One region of the Lactobacillus sp. B4005 genome, then DNA from elsewhere that is predicted to be linked to it. Evidence: predicted binding sites of a transcription regulator. Region 1 holds the regulator's gene; each other region holds the start of a gene.

Region 1 (3,288 bases):
TTACCAATGCCATTGGCACCAATAATAGCAACACGATCACCTTTGTTAACTTGCAGTGAAATGTCTTGAACCATTGTCTTAGTCGGGTAGCCAATCGTTAGATCCCGTAAGATTAATACTTCTTTACCTGAGGGTCTTTCACTCTTGAACTTAATCCGCACCTTATTTTTGTGCTTAGGTGGCGTGATTCGTTCCATTTTCTCAAGTTGCTTGCGCCTGCTTTGCGCTCTTTTAGTCGTTTTTGCCCGAACTAAATTCTTTTGAATAAATTCCTCGTCTTTTTTAATTTTTTCTTGCTGCCGTTCGTAAGCTTCTTCTTGTTGCTGATCACGTTGCTTTCGCTGGGCAACATAATCGGAATAGTTTCCTTTAAAAGCTGTTAGTTTGCCAAATTGTAATTCAAAAATTTGGTTAGCAAGATGATCTAAAAAGTACTGGTCGTGAGAGACAACTAAAATTGCTCCGGAATATGTTTTAAGAAAACCTTCTAGCCAGTCAAGTGTGTCCAGATCTAAATAGTTGGTCGGCTCATCGAGTAAAAGTAGCGGTGGCTTGCGTAAAAGCAGTTTGACAAAGGCAAGCCGGGTTTTTTCACCACCAGAAAGATCACCAATAATTTTAGTCCAAGTATTTTCAGGGAAGTTAAAACCATTCAAAATACTTTTAATATCCGCCTGATAGGTATATCCACCTTGTTGTTCAAAATCAAATTGCAACTGGTCATATTGTTTTAAAAGTTGCTTATCTTCCGGATGTTCGGCAATTGCTTGTTGCAAGCCGCGGATTTTTTGTCCTTTTGCAATTAATGGCGCAAAAACGGTCAGCATTTCATCCCAAATGCTCTTACTTTCATCTAAGCCATTTTCTTGCGCGATATAACCCACATCGATCCCTTTATTAATGGTAAATTCGCCGTGGGTAGCTTCTTCTTCACCCGTCATAATTTTAAGGAGTGTGGTTTTACCAACTCCGTTTGGTCCTACAAGGCCAATTCTTGCATTTGAATCAATCGAGAAATTAACGTGATTGAATAGCGTATTGGCACCAAATTGTTTTTCTAAATCGTGTCCTTGTGCAATTATCATATTTTTCACCTAAAGTCTATTTTAGCATATGTGGCAAGACTGCTGGCAACTGCATGAGAAATAAGCCTTTTTTAAGTAAAATTATTTTTTCATCATTAGTAAATTGATTACGAGTATTTGCTCAGTTATTTACAAATAATTTTTTAATTACCATGTAAAGCGGGTTAATTAACAGTAAAATCGTGTTTTGTGATTGTGTTAGATTGTGAAAAAACATTTGCAAATATCAGTAAGTTATAGGTAAAATAATATTAATTGATGAGTGAATTCACAAAAAAGCTCACTAGTGATATTAAGTTGGAGGCTTTTTAAAATGGAAAAAATAAAAATACCTACAGCGACAGCGAAGAGACTGCCGCTTTACTATCGTTACCTAATTATCCTGAATGAAGCTGGTAAAGAAAAAGTTTCATCTACTGAATTATCAGAAGCAGTTCAGGTTGATAGTGCATCAATCCGTCGTGATTTTTCATATTTTGGTGCTTTGGGTAAGCGTGGGTATGGCTATGATGTCAAAAGTCTCCTATCCTTTTTTAAAAAGATTTTAAATCAAGATACTTTAACTAATGTTGCATTAGTTGGTGTAGGTAATTTGGGACACGCCTTGCTCAACTATAACTTCAAACGAAGCAATAACATCCGAATTTCCTGTGCTTTTGATATTAATCCTAAAATTACGGGCAAAATTTTGAGTGGCGTTCCTGTTTATGAAATGAGTGAATTGCAAAAGCAGCTGAGTGACCAACAGATCACCATCGCTATTTTGACAGTGCCGTCAGATTCTGCACAAAAAACAGCGGATGACATGGTCGAAGCTGGCATTAAGGGCATTATGAACTTTACGCCAATTCGGTTATCAGCTCCAACCGGGGTTAGAATTCAAAATGTTGACTTGGCGACTGAATTACAAACCCTCATTTATTTCCTTGATTCGGATAAAGATAAGAATAGATAAATTTATAAAGCCGCCGCTGCAATGGCTAAAGAAAATTAGCACTTTAAGTAAAAAAGTGCTAATTTTTTCTTGCTTTTTTCATTAAAAGGGGGTATTATCATATTTGTAAGTTAGCACTTGGTTAATAAGAGTGCTAACAAATAACAAAAATGATTTTAAATTAAAATTAGGAGGGACAAACGTGTTACAACCAATTGGTGATCGCGTGATCGTAAAAGTTAAAGAAGAAGAAGAAAAGACTGTAGGCGGAATCGTCCTTGCTTCAAATGCTAAAGAAAAGCCAACAGAAGGTGAAGTTGTTGCTGTCGGTGAAGGCAGTTATGCAGAAAACGGCAACAAGATCCCAATGTCAGTTGAAAAGGGCGACGTTGTTCTATATGACAAGTATTCTGGCACTAACGTTGAATACGAAGGTGAAAAATTCTTAGTCCTTCATGAAAAAGATATTTTGGCAGTGGTTAAGTAATTAAGGAGCGAAAATTATGGCAAAAGATATTAAATTCTCAGAAAAAGCAAGACGTTCCCTATTAAAGGGTGTTGATAAGTTAGCTGATACTGTTAAGGCAACAATCGGTCCTAAAGGTAGAAACGTTGTCTTAGAGCAATCTTATGGCAATCCTGAAATTACTAACGATGGTGTTACCATTGCTAAGTCAATTGAATTAAAAGATCACTACGAAAACATGGGTGCTAAGCTAGTTGCCGAAGCTGCACAAAAGACTAACGACATTGCCGGTGACGGTACCACTACTGCAGTTGTGTTAACTCAAGCAATCATCCGTGAAGGAATGAAGAATGTAACTGCTGGTGCTAACCCCGTAGGTGTTCGTCGCGGAATTGAAAAAGCTACCAAGGCTGTTGTTGATGAATTACATAAAGTAAGTCACACTGTTTCTTCAAAAGATCAAATTGCGCAAGTTGCTTCAGTTTCATCTGCTTCAAAAGAAGTTGGTGACTTAATCGCTGATGCAATGGAAAAAGTTGGTAACGATGGTGTTATCACAATTGAAGACTCACGTGGTATTGAAACTGAATTATCAGTAGTTGAAGGTATGCAATTCGATCGTGGTTACTTATCACAATACATGGTAACTGACAACGACAAGATGGAAGCAGATTTGGACAACCCATATGTTTTAATTACTGACAAGAAGATTTCTAACATTCAAGACATCTTGCCATTATTGCAAGAGATTGTTCAACAAGGTAAATCATTATTGATTATCGCTGATGACGTTTCTGGTGAAG
Region 2 (3,288 bases), 550 kb from region 1:
TACAAGTTCCATTGCTGTATGATCTTGCTCAGGTATGCTGGCACTACTAGGAATTTCAATGGCAAATGGGCGAAAGGTATGAGCTAAGACATAGTCTATTTGTTCATTCATCAAATTTCTTTCCTGCATTGCGTCAAGGATATAATTGTTGCCAGCTTTGCCAACTTGGTCGCTACTACTTGCCGAGGCTCCTGTTAGCGCATCAGGTGCGTGATAACCTGCATTAATTCCCAGAATTCCTAATGAGCCTGCTTCTGAAATGGCAGCAATCAGTTTACCGTTGGTTAGCGTGTGAATAGGCTTTTGGATAATTGGTAAATTAACTCCTAATAATTGACATAATTTATTCATCTGAAGATGTTGCACCCCCCTTCAATCAATTAGACCAGAATATTATCAACCATTTCTTGAATTTCTTTTTTACGGCTTTTAATAAAATCGAGAAAATCAATGATTTCTGGTGAAAAGTTCTGGTTGGAATCATAGACCAAGTATACTTGGCGTGTATTTTTAGGTAAATCGAGCTTAATCATGTGAATATTAAAACCACTAAGGTAAATCGTTTTGGCCACTACACCGACGATGTCATTTGTAAGAACCTGACCAGCAATAGCCAATTCATCATGTAAACGATTAGTAATGTGTAAATCTGATGCGGTAGCTAATAAGGCATTAGTAATATCCTTGCCAATTTGGATTTTTTTTGAATACGTAATAATCGATTCACCCTGGAGCTCTTCTGGAGTCATTTCCGTAATTTTGGCTAGTTCGTTTTCTTGAGAAACAATGGCAATAATTTCCTCAGTATAAAGTGGAACATAAGTAAAGTCACTAAATTCGGGCACATATGAGCAGATTCCAATATCATACCAGCCGTTTTTAATACCTTCACAAATTTGATAAGAAGGGTTGTCGTGATAAATAAAGTGAGGTGCAATACTGCTTTCTTGTTGATATTGTTTGGTCAAGTTAGGAAGCAAGATACCAATCGCGGTAGGGATGCCGGCAATATGAATGTTACCTTTGTCTTGACTAATTTTTTGTTCAATTTTCTTTTTACCATGGTCAAGAGTAGCCAGAGATTTAGTGACCGTATCGTAAAAAATACGTCCATAGTTGGTTAATTGAACGTAGCGGCCATTATGCTTAAATAGTTTGCAATGCAATTCTTTTTCTAGTTGTTTGATTGATACTGAAAGAGTGGGCTGACTAATATATAAATTTTCAGCTGCTGTAGTGTATTGTTTTTCTTCTGCCAATTCACGAAAATAGTAAAGTTGATTTAGATTCATGATAGTACCTCAAAAAATATATGATATTCACTACCTAATAATAGATGCTATACCTAATTTAATAAAAACGCTTTCACATTTTTTAATATAATCATTGGAAAAATTAATATTTTAGCTTAATAGTTGAGCCTGTTGTAATTTAGCTGATAAATTTACCAGGCAATTTAAGAAGTCCGCAATAAACTTTGTCATTTTAGCAAAACTTCAGCCAAAATAATGGTAAAAAGTATTTATAAAACTAATAAAAGTAACTTTGTTATCAATTTTACAAAGTCATTTTTTGCCAACATAATACAATTGTCAATTAAGAGTGCTTTCAAAAAACTTCAGAAAGTAAAAAGGAGATTGTATTATGACTGAACAAAAACAATTGCATGTATTACCACCATATGAAGAAACACCAATTATGCACAAGGCTAAGCCGGGTGAGTCAATGACTGACGAAGACTTTGCTAATTACGTTAAAGAAATTAGACATTTGGCCCAAAATGAATTTGATCGTATGACTAACTATATTGAAGAGAATCGTAAATTTCCACAAGACTTTTTCCCAATAGCAATTAAGCATGACTTGTATCGCTTTGCGTTGCCAAAACAATACGGAGGTTGGGGTTTGAGTGAAAAACAGATTCTACAAGTACAAGAAGAATTTTCTCGTACTCAAGGTGGTATCAGAATGCACTTGCACCATGCCTCCGACATGAATTGGCGAATTCTTGATAATTTTGGTAGTCAAGAATTAAAAGATAAGTACATGAATAAATTTCAAGATAAATCAATTTATGCCAATTTTGCCTTGACTGAAAAAAGCGGCGGTACGGGTGCTGATTTGCATACCTTGGCTGTTAAAGACGGCGATGACTGGGTAATTAACGGAGAAAAGACGCTGATTTCTCATGCAGATGTAGCTGACTTTACTTATCTAATCGTTGTTACCGATCCTGATAAAGAAGGTGATGAGCGCTTATCTGCATTCTTTGTCCCAACAAATACACCCGGATTTGAAGCTAATGAAATGCCACTGATGATGGGGTGCCGCGGTGCTGGTCATGCCGACTTAAAGTTTACAGATATGCGTGTGCCAGACAAATTTATGTTGGGTAAACGTGGCGAAGGAATGAAAGTTGCAATCTCTTCGCTATCATTATCGCGTGCACATATTGCTGATTCTAACTTGGGAATGGCTCAAAGAATGTTGGAGATGTCGATCGCATACTCTAAAGACCGGGTAACTTTCGGTAAGCCATTATGCAAACGGCAATCAATCATTTTTGAAATTGCCGATATGGGCGCTAAAGTTCATGCACTTAGGCTGATGTTATGGGATTTAGCTAAAGACTACGATGAAGGAAAGGATATTACTAAGAAGGCGTCATTAGCTAAACTTGAAAGTATTAATACTGTTAAGCTGGTTTCTGATTATATGTTAGAGATTTTTGGTGGAATTGGCTACTTCCAAGACAATCCTTATGGCCCAGCTGAACGGTTATACCGCGATTGCCGTGCAATGTGGCTTGAGGAAGGACCACGTTCGGTTCAGCGCTTAACAGCAGGGAGATTACTGATCAACGATGGTGGTCAGACACCAATTACTAGTTTATAAAGAGATATTCTAACTTGGGAGGGCTGAAACTAATAAATTAAACTATTAGCTTCAATCCTCTTTAATTATAACTAATGCGGAGATAAAAAATGGCCGATGAAATATTAAAGGGAATCAGAGTTATTGATTTGACGCAATTTTTGGCTGCACCAACTGTTGGCAGGGTGCTTGGCGAATGGGGTGCTGATGTAATTAAAATAGAAGCTCCCAAAGGAGATGCTGGGCGAACCCAAGGTGCCGTTTTTGGCATGAAATATGAAGATGATGAAAATTTAGGCTTTGATGTTTCCAACATGAATAAGCGCTTTGTCACTTTAAATATGAAGACGCCTGAAGGAATGCAAGCATTCAAAGACTTACTCAAAACGGCTGACGTTTTTCTTACTTCAGTGC
Region 3 (3,288 bases), 430 kb from region 1:
TTTTCCTAACACATAAACATTGCCACCTAGGTCGATGATGGCACTAGTTACTCCTTCTTTTTTTAATACTTTCATTACCTCATCAGAAATAAAACCTTTAGCCATTCCGCCAAGATCTAGCTTCATACCTCGCTTTTTTAGAAAAACAGTTCGTTTTTGATCATTAAATACGACGTTATGATAATTTACTAAGGGTAATTTCTTTTTAATTGTGCTTTCTTTAGGTTTATGAGCATCAGGAAAACCAATTCGCCACAAACTAGTAATAGGGCCAATGGTAAAATCAAATGTACCTGCGGATATTTTACTGTAGTAGTACGCATCCTTGCACATCCTATAAATAGTTGGTGTTACCTTAGTCGACTTAATTCCAGCATTTTGATTGATTTTATCTATTTCACTACCCTTTTGATTAACAGTAGTTTCTTTTGCTAAAGTTTCAATGCGATCGAAACCGGCCTGTAATGCTTGATGTTTATGCTTGTTATATATTTTAATTGTGCAAACGGTACCCATTAAAAATTTAGTATCAGAAATTGGCTGAGTTGTGATCTCGGTTTTCACAGCCTTGGTATTTTTACTTTGAGTTGAGCATGCTGCCAAACTAGTTCCTGCTATTAGTAGTTCTATTACTAATAGTACTTTCAAAACTTGCTTTTTCATCTTAAATCCCTTAACAAAAAAGGAGCGGCTATAATGTCACTCTTTTTTCTAATTAATAATTAAAATTTCTATTCCTGATAAACAATATTATCTACTTTTATAGTCTTAGTGTCACCTTTTTGTGCTGCATTAATTAACTGACTGACGTAGGCAATAAAGGAATTGGAAGATTCAGTTGCTCCTGAAACTACCTGTACTTTTTCAGTATTACCCTTAGACTTTAAGAACTCTTCTTGTAATTTTGGAATATACTCTTTAGGGCCAATATTATTAATTTTCTTCATTTGTTTTTCGTATGAAGAATTTTTGGTTTTAGAAATACCCTTTTTGTTAATTTGATCATATTTAAAACTGCTGATTTTACCCTTTTTAATTACCATTGCAAATACTTGACGGTAATCATGACTGTAATTCTGTTCTTCTAGCTTGTAAGTACCATCTTTCATTTTTTTATCATTATTAATATGAATAGTACCTGTTTTACCTTTTTGTGCGGCTTGAGTTAACTGGTTAACATAGTTCTTTAAAGTCATACTGGAACCGGTTGCCCCTGATACTACCTGAATGGCACTTGAATTAGCACCATTTTTAGCGAATGATTTCCGTAACTCAGGAATATATTCTTTAGGACCTATCTTTTCCTTAGAATATTTCTTCATTTGCTCTTCATATTTATCGTCCTTTGCCTTCGATTTACCATCTTTATTAAAGTAATCATAACTAGTATCAATTACTTTACCATTTTTAACCGTCATTGCCATTTTTAATCGATAGCCATTGGAGAAATTGTCTTCTACCAGTTTATAGTCACCATCTTTTAACTTGCCTCCAGCAACTTGTTTGATGGCTTTTTTCTGAGTAACTTTACTTTCTTTTGGTTTCGAATTCTTGGAAGAATCATTGCTAGCTGTTGTTGAGCAGGCACCTAATAATAAAGCAGATAAAGATAACATAGTTGCACTGTAAATAATCTTGTTTTTTTTCATAAATTTCTCCTTGCTAATAAGATGAACGTATTTGTGTATTACTTCACTTATTAAAATTATAAAATAGGAACTTAGTTAATGCAATAGCAATTTAAAGTTTTAAAAATATTCAGAGTAACAATAAAGAAAGCGTATTACACCAATTAAAAAATATATTTGTGAAATTTAGCACTTTACCCAATATATAAAGTCTAGTATAATTAGAAATATGTACAGTTATTACTTTTGAAAGGGTGCTTAAAGTGGCTGAAATAAATGTTGTTGTAATTGGAGGGGGCTTCGGCGGTCTCTATACGACTAAGCATCTTGCAAAGAAAATGAAAAAACGGCAAGATGTTAAAATTACACTGATTGATAAAAATCCTTATATGACGATGATGACTTCGCTACATGAAGTAGCGGCTAATCGAGTAGAAGCAAAAAGTCTTAAATATGACTTACAGCGTTTATTTTCCCGCAGGAAAAATGTTGATGTTGTAACTGATAATGTTACAAAGATTGATCAGTCTGCCAAAAAAGTTATAGGTGATAATAATGTTTACCCATATGATTATGTTGTGTTAGCTATTGGTTCCCAGCCAAACGACTTTGGGACAACTGGTGTCAAGGAATATGGCTTTACTTTAGGTAATCTAGACGATGCTGAGAGATTACGTGATCATATTGATTTGATGGTACATATGGGATCTAGGGAACGTGATCCCGAAAAGAAAGCACAGTACCTAAACTTCGTTGTTGTTGGTACTGGGTTTACAGGAACAGAAATGGCTGGTGAATTGAATTCATGGCGTGGAGAATTAGCTAAAAAATATAATTTGCAAAAGAATGACATTAAAATCACGATGATGGAAATGGCGCCAACGGTCATGAATATGCTTGATCGACCAGATGCTGATAAGGCAGCACAGTATCTCTTAAAACAGGGAGTTGAAATTAAAACTAACACTGGTGTAGTCGGAGTTCATAAAAATTATGTTGATCTTAAGGATGGCTCTACATTTCCAACGAGAACCTTGATTTGGACTGCTGGCGTTAAAGCAGTTGATACGGCTAAAGATTTTGGTTTTCAAACTGGGAAAGCCGGTCGAATAATCGTTAATGAATATTCACAAATTCCTACTGATTCTCATATATATGTTATTGGTGATGTTGCGTTATATGATGCAGACGATAGTGGACGTGGTGAACCACAAGTAGTCCAAGGAGCTGAATCTGCGGGGAAGTGTGCGCTAAGAAATATTTACAATCAAATTAATGGTGGTGAGCCCGTTAAATTTAAGGGTACATACTCAGGTTTTATGGTATCTTTGGGGCCGGCTTGGGGTGTAGCTTCTTTAGTTAACACGTTTCATTTAAGTGGATTCTTTGCCATTTTGATGAAGGACATTGTTGACATGATTTACTTTATAGCAATTTATTCAGGACATTATCTTTTTCATTATGTAATGGATGAATGGTTCAGAATTAAGCGCCCCACATTGTGGCGTGGCAACCTTAATCGCTATGGGAATGTCTTGTGGACAGTGCCACTAAGAATATACCTTGGCATGATGTGGATAATAGACTGTTGGTATAAAGTTCAAGGCAGTGGTTCATGGTTCACTAATAAATTGCAACTACAGTTCCCATGGTTGATACA

The links. Region 1 encodes Rex, which represses fermentation and respiration genes when NADH is low (regulators of the CRP and FNR family bind a similar motif). Its sites were predicted from a motif close to TTGTGAANTANTTCACAA; they were not measured.
Region 2: the regulator Rex is predicted to act here: its motif matches at 1,546-1,563, upstream of J3U73_RS07170 (acyl-CoA dehydrogenase family protein).
Region 3: the regulator Rex is predicted to act here: its motif matches at 1,681-1,698, upstream of pplA (extracellular electron transfer flavoprotein PplA).

Annotation. Positions count from the first base shown of each region.
Region 1 covers NZ_JAFNOZ010000002.1:17,584-20,871, reverse strand. Annotated here, with positions in the region: gene J3U73_RS04465 (ABC-F family ATP-binding cassette domain-containing protein) at 1-1,085, opposite strand, end outside; gene J3U73_RS04460 (redox-sensing transcriptional repressor Rex) at 1,399-2,040, shown strand; gene groES (co-chaperone GroES) at 2,222-2,506, shown strand; gene groL (chaperonin GroEL) at 2,523-3,288, shown strand, end outside.
Region 2 covers NZ_JAFNOZ010000002.1:571,889-575,176, reverse strand. Annotated here, with positions in the region: gene J3U73_RS07180 (NAD(P)H-dependent flavin oxidoreductase) at 1-351, opposite strand, end outside; gene J3U73_RS07175 (LysR family transcriptional regulator) at 381-1,292, opposite strand; gene J3U73_RS07170 (acyl-CoA dehydrogenase family protein) at 1,645-2,895, shown strand; gene J3U73_RS07165 (CaiB/BaiF CoA transferase family protein) at 2,985-3,288, shown strand, end outside.
Region 3 covers NZ_JAFNOZ010000002.1:449,335-452,622, reverse strand. Annotated here, with positions in the region: gene J3U73_RS06615 (FAD:protein FMN transferase) at 1-663, opposite strand, end outside; gene pplA (extracellular electron transfer flavoprotein PplA) at 732-1,649, opposite strand; gene J3U73_RS06605 (FAD-dependent oxidoreductase) at 1,892-3,288, shown strand, end outside.